3 regions of the Tepidibacter aestuarii genome follow, and region 1 is predicted to be linked to each of the others. Evidence: riboswitches for the same ligand, from Rfam matches in the RefSeq annotation. Region 1 holds a riboswitch; each other region holds the start of a gene.
What was found. A riboswitch is a leader RNA that binds a small molecule or an ion and turns the genes downstream of it on or off. The one in region 1 is predicted to bind thiamine pyrophosphate.

Region 1 (2,274 bases):
AGATATAAATGCAGTCATACTTCCCATAGGGCAGAAATTACACCAGCTTCTATAGTTATAAAAAAATGATAAACATATTCCAACTAAAGTAGTAACTACTATAATTCTATAGAACACCATTCCAATACCTGCAGTATTCCCCCAATTTTTATATATTCCACTCCCAAACATATAGAACAGAAAAATAATAACTAATACTCTGAAGATATTTGATTTTAAAAGTTTAGGCACAGGTTTATTATTACTGAATTTAGAAATAATATTATCAAAAAAACTTCCTCTAGGACAGATATTTCCACACCAGAATCTTCCTTTATTAAAAAAGGCAAAGACTAAAGGTCCTACCATACAAATTACTGCAGCTAACGCAATTCGTTTATCAAATAATCCAGCTACTATAAAAATTAATAATAAAATATATCCGTATTTCTTCCAAACTCTTAAAAGATTATTCATATTCTCATCTCCTTTATTATTGATATACCATACCTGGGTATACTAAATAATATGTTCGTTTTCTTCTAAATGTTACACATGATTTTGCATAAGTTAATCTGATTAAACACAAACTAAACAACAGAGTAGCCTTTAATATTAAGTTAAATTGTACTTTTATATAGTTAAATGAATTTGGTATGATTTGGTTTTGAATAAAGCTATATTAATATTGACTAAATATGATTTTATATATAAAATGAGTATGAATTAAATAATGAGGGGAGCTAAATTAATTTGGCTGAGAGGAAGTTGCGTTATTTCGACCCTTATAACCTGAAATGGATAATGCCAGCGTAGGGAATGTATATTCGTAAAGTTTATTTGTATATAAAACCTTTATCCTATGTGGGTAAAGGTTTTTTTATGTATGAAGGAAAGTATAAAAGGAGATGATTTTATGTCAGTAGTTACAAATGTAAGTATTCAAGTTATACCTAAGGTACCAGATGAACAAACTTATTATGTCGTTGATAAGGTTATTGAGTACATTGATTCATGTAATATAAAATACGAGGTTGGGCCTATGGAGACTACTATGGAAGGAGATTTGGACACTCTTTTAAATATTGTAAAAGAAGTTCAAGAGATATGCGTAAAAGAAGGAGCTAGTAGAGTTGCTTCTATTGTAAAAATAGACTATAAGCCAAAAGGTGTGACTATGCATGAAAAGATTGGGAAATACAGAAAATAAATTTATCCCAGCTATATTTTTTATAAGTATATTATTTATATGGCAGATTGTCGTAGACAAAGGAATAGTACAAAGATATATATTGCCATCTCCAACAGATGTAATATCAGCTTTAATAGATATAATGCCAAGTATTAAGGTACATATAGTTACTACACTTTATGAAGCTTTTTTAGGATTTATAATAGCTATAGCATTTTCTTTAGTTTTAGCTATACTTATGGATAATTTTAAGATAATAAAAAAAGCTTTGTATCCTTTAGTTATAGTATCTCAAACTGTTCCTATAGTTGCTATAGCACCTCTTTTTGTAATATGGTTTGGCTTTGGCATTATGCCAAAGGTTATAGTGGTAGTTCTAGTTTGCTTTTTTCCAATAGTTATAAGCTTATTAGATGGGCTTGAATCTGTTGATGAGGATATTATAAATCTGTTAAAAACTATGGGAGCATCTAAAATGCAGATATTTAAGATAGCTAAATTTCCAGCTTCTATGACTAGCTTTTTTTCTGGAATTAAGGTAGCTGCAACCTACAGTATAATGGGTGCTGTTATTGGAGAATGGTTAGGAGGAAGCTATGGTTTAGGGGTATATATGCTAAGGGTTAAGCATTCGTATAATTTAGATAAGATGTTTGCAGTTATTCTTATAATTGTTGTACTTAGCATAATTTTGTTTAAAGTAATAGATGTTGTTCAGGAGGCTTTAATGCCATGGCAAAAAAACAATAATAGGAGGAAATAAAATGATTAAAAAATTAATATCAATTATATGCATAATGACTTTAATTATAATCTCAGTAACAGGATGTGCAGATAAGAAAACTTCAGATAATGAACTTAAAAAAGTTACAGTAGTGCTTGATTGGGTTCCAAATACTAACCATACAGGACTTTACGTTGCAAAGGATAAAGGATACTTTAAAGAAGAAGGACTAGATGTTGAGATAATTCAACCATCTCAAGGTGGAGCAGCAGCACTAGTTGCAGCTGGACAAGCTGATTTTGGGATAAGTTATCAAGAAGAAGTAACTTATGCAAGAACTAGTAAAAATCCACTTCCAATAAAAGCAGTAGCTACAATA
Region 2 (2,274 bases), 190 kb from region 1:
TACTATTTCTTGTCTTTTGTTTGATGCAAATACGCCAACAGGATCTAATACAAGTTTTTTTCCAATTTTATTTGCATATTTTGATGCTTTTACAAATAAATCTAAGTGAGAAGTATTCATAGTTCCTATGTTTATAACAACTGAACTTGCAATATTTATTACGTCTTCTAATTCTTCATATGAATAGCTCATTAAAGGACTCGCCCCTATTGCCAAAGTCATATTTGCGCAATCATTTATAGTAACTTCATTAGTATAGTGAACTACTAATGGCGATACTTCCTTTACCTTGTTTATTAATTTATACACTATTGATTTCCTCCTTTGTCAAATTCATAAAAGTGATGAACAGGACCTACCCCATGGCCTATATCAAAGCTATTTTCTATCGCATTTGTTATGTACTCCTTACTGTTTCTAACTGCTTGTTTTATATCATATCCATGTGCTAATTGAGTGACTATAGCTGATGATAATGTACATCCTGTTCCATGAGTATTTTTTCTATCAAGTCTTTTAGATTCAAACAATTCACATACACCATCACCCATTAATAAATCAACAGCATCACCATCTAAGTGACCGCCTTTAACCAATACATACTTAGGTCCAAGCTCTAATAATTTCTCAGCAGCTTTTTTCATATCTTCTAAGTTTTGAATATGTACACCTGTTATCTCCTCAGCTTCCATAGTATTAGGAGTTATAATATAAGCCATTGGTATTAAGTAATTTATAAGATTTTTTTTGGCTTCTGGTTTTAATAAAGAATATCCACTCTTTGAAATCATAACTGGATCTATTACAAGATTATTAACATCATATTTGCTCAATGTATCTGCTATTTCTTTTATTATCTCAGGGCTTGAAACCATCCCTATTTTCAAAGCCTTTGGATGAATATCTTCAAATATTACTTCTATTTGCTTTTTTATTATCTCTTTGCTAATCTCTTCTACAGCAAATACACCTTTAGTGTTTTGAGCTGTAATTGCTGTTATAACACTCATTCCAAAAGTTTTAAGAGCACTAAACGTTTTTAAATCCGCTTGGATACCCGCTCCTCCAGATGAGTCTGATCCTGCTATTGTCAGTACTGGTACTCTATAATCTTTTTTGATATTCATAAAAAAAGTCCCCCTATTCTCAAAAAGTCTAGGGGAACTTTTGTATATTTAAATCAGTAATTTCACAAAAAAAAATTGTATTCATAACGAATACAATTAATATGAATATACTAAAACCATATAATCATAACTTCCCTACGTTGGTACTAACCAAATCAGGTTTAAAGAGTTAATAGACAATATCTATCTCTCAGCCAAAAGGCACCCCTAGCTTCTTATTAAATTATTTTAAACTTTTGTAAAAGTTTGATTTAATTATATATCAAATATGATATTTTGCAAATATATTATTTATCTTCACATAACTTTTTGCACAATCCAACTTTTTTTGTACAAGTAACCTTATTTAATCCACAATCAGGACATGATTTTTTATCTTGACTGTATTTTATATTATACTCATTCCCACAGTCCATACATTTAAACCTACAGTGCTTCGTAGTATAGTGTCCTCCACTTATTCTTATAGCTTTTCCCTCAGTTAGTGATACAGCTACCTTTTTACGAGCACTGTCTATTATATTCTGAAATGTCTGTCTAGAAACCTGCATTTTCTTTGCACATTCTTCTTGATTCAATCCCTCTATGTCCTTAAGTCTCATAGCTTCAAGTTCTTCTATCTTTACTTCAACTTCTTCTATATCACATTTTTGTTTTCCAACTGGAACAAAATAATTATTTTCCGGAAAAAATTCTACTGTCCTAACCTTTGTAGGTCTTGCCATAGCTATACCTCCCTGTACTGTATAATATTTTAATTATATCATTACCTATTAATTATTCAAACTATACAGGGACTTTTTTACAGCATTAGCCGTTACAACTTCCCTCATGTTCATGTTCTGTACATACACTATTAGTTGATTTTAAATTCCCATCTATATAATTTTGTATTGATTCATCAGCAAGACCACTTGCACCAACGATAACCTCTATATTATTTTCTCTAAATAAATCTTGAGCTGTAGCTCCCATACCTCCAGCTATTATAACATCAACTTTTAGCTCTTTTAAGAATACTGGCAAAAAACCTGGTCTATGTCCTGGATTTTCAACAAATTCACTTTTTAAAATCTTATTATCCTCTGACTCATATATGCTAAATCCCTCACAGTGTCCAAAGTGTCCACTAACCATTTTATTATCA
Region 3 (2,274 bases), 270 kb from region 1:
CCCCTTAAGTTTCTTGTTCACCTAGAATAAGTCTTAGAACCATATTAGCTTGATGATTAGCGGCAATTCCAACTCTTGGAGCCATAAGACCACATCCTGGTTTTGCTTCTGATTTATTATCACCAACAATATATAGATTGTCTTTTATCTTATGAGTGATTATTGAATTTGATGAAAAATATCCTGCTAATCCAGATGCTGCTACTATCTTTTTGTTTGGCATTTCAGAAAGAACAGTGTTTACTAAAATGGCTTTTGATTCTGGATTATCAAATGCTTCAACTATAATTTCAACATCTTTGAATAAATCTTTTATATTATTTTTATCTATAAATATATTTTTTGTATAAACATCTACAAATGGATTACATTGATAAATAATATCTTTTATTGCATCTGTTTTATTCATTCCTATATGTTTTACAAAATATTGTTGTCTATTTAGATTACTAGGTTCTACTACATCGAAATCGAATAAAAGTAACTTTCCAATACCTATTCTAGCTAAAGATACAGCTATATTTGAACCAAGGCCACCAAGACCTGCTATTGCTATTGTAGATTTTTTTATTTTTTCATGAATATTAGGGGTGTGTCTTGATACCAAAAGATGTTCTAATTCTTCTTTAGATGGTTGTTCTCCTTTTTTTATAAGTGTTATAGTGTCTAATTCATTAAGCTTTGTATCTTTATTTATAATAAATCCATTTAGGATAATTACATCTGCATCTTTTTTAAAAGAATCCCTTACTTCATAAGCAGTTGTATTTGGCTCTATATTGTATTTTTTCTGATTCACATATATTTTCAACCTTAGCCACCTCCAACAAAATTGATTATTTCAACCTTATCATTTTCATGAATAATTGTGCTTTCATATTGATCTTTAGGTATTATATTTAAATTGACTTCAACAACAATTGTTTGTGGCTTTAAATTTAAGTTTAAAATAAGGTCTTTGACTGTTATATCTTGGTTGAAAGACATTTTCTCTCCGTTAACAATCATATTTATACCTCCTTTCTGAAAAATAAAAAAGGTGCAAATCCAGAAAAGGATTTGCACCTATATATTTACATATACAAATATATACACATACACTTCCCTACGCTGGCATTATCCAGATCAGGTTAAGGGTTAAAGACTTATGGGTCTTAATCTCAGCTGGCCTACCAGCACCCCTAGCGAAAACTATTTAATTTAGGTTCATAATAACACATTAATAAATATTGTTCAACAATATAATTTAAAAAGTTTAAAATTGGTAATGAAAGTATAAATTCCCTATGTAAGGTGAATAATACAGAAAAATAGGTTGGAGGAGGGTTTGTATGAGAATTCCAAAACATATAGGGGTAATACCTGATGGTAATAGAAGATGGGCTCAAAACAATGGTATGAGTAAGGAAATGGGATATGATGAAGGGCTAAATCCTGGTCTTGAATTATTTAGAACTTGTAAAAAGATAGGTATAGAAGAGATAACATATTATGGATTTACTGTGGATAATACAAAAAGACCATCTATTCAAACAAAAACATTTACTAAAGCTTGTGTAGATGCTGTAAAAATGCTTGAAAATGAAGATGCTTCTTTATTGGTTGTAGGGAATCATAAATCACCTATGTTTCCAGATGCGTTGAAAGAATATACTACAAGAAAAGATTTTGGAAATGCAGGTATGAAAGTGAATTTCTTAGTTAATTATGGATGGAACTGGGATCTTGGGAATTTGAAATTTGATGAAGCTACTACTAACAGAAATAAAATAATAGAAAATATAAATTCAAAAGATATATCAAGGCTTGATCTTATAATAAGATGGGGTGGTAGAAGAAGACTCAGTGGATTCTTACCAGTTCAATCGATATATGCCGATTTTTATGTGGTAGATGATTATTGGCCTGACTTTAAAGAACAACATATACATGAAGCTCTAAATTGGTATGAAACTCAAGATGTAACTCTTGGAGGCTAAAAAAAGTGGTGTGCGATTAAATGTACACCACTTTTTTCTTTTAATTTTGACTAAAAATTCAAGCTAAAGTTGCTAAATACCTGATAAAAACACTGAAAAAATCATTTCGATACCCTTTGTGCTTCTTAGATATATAGTGGTATTCAATGGTAAATAAAATTCGTATTCATATAAAAAAGAATAAAATCAGAATATAAAAAAAAATGAAAAAATTCACAATAAACGTCGTTGGGTGTATTTATATGCAATTATTTGATATAATATGTAAGAGTGTTAAAATTTTATAAAACCAGAA

Region 2: linked by a shared signal. The riboswitch ahead of thiD (bifunctional hydroxymethylpyrimidine kinase/phosphomethylpyrimidine kinase) and the one ahead of M2214_RS01755 (thiamine-binding protein) in region 1 are both predicted to bind thiamine pyrophosphate.
Region 3: linked by a shared signal. The riboswitch ahead of thiS (sulfur carrier protein ThiS) and the one ahead of M2214_RS01755 (thiamine-binding protein) in region 1 are both predicted to bind thiamine pyrophosphate.

Annotation. Positions count from the first base shown of each region.
Region 1 covers NZ_OW235315.1:356,543-358,816, forward strand. Annotated here, with positions in the region: gene M2214_RS01750 (4Fe-4S binding protein) at 1-456, opposite strand, end outside; TPP riboswitch at 706-815, shown strand; gene M2214_RS01755 (thiamine-binding protein) at 896-1,189, shown strand; gene M2214_RS01760 (ABC transporter permease) at 1,161-1,934, shown strand; gene M2214_RS01765 (ABC transporter substrate-binding protein) at 1,936-2,274, shown strand, end outside.
Region 2 covers NZ_OW235315.1:549,490-551,763, reverse strand. Annotated here, with positions in the region: gene thiM (hydroxyethylthiazole kinase) at 1-309, opposite strand, end outside; gene thiD (bifunctional hydroxymethylpyrimidine kinase/phosphomethylpyrimidine kinase) at 309-1,127, opposite strand; TPP riboswitch at 1,243-1,346, opposite strand; gene M2214_RS02625 (DUF134 domain-containing protein) at 1,415-1,852, opposite strand; gene M2214_RS02620 (NifB/NifX family molybdenum-iron cluster-binding protein) at 1,938-2,274, opposite strand, start outside.
Region 3 covers NZ_OW235315.1:631,125-633,398, forward strand. Annotated here, with positions in the region: gene thiF (sulfur carrier protein ThiS adenylyltransferase ThiF) at 5-811, opposite strand; gene thiS (sulfur carrier protein ThiS) at 814-1,008, opposite strand; TPP riboswitch at 1,086-1,193, opposite strand; gene uppS (polyprenyl diphosphate synthase) at 1,332-1,979, shown strand.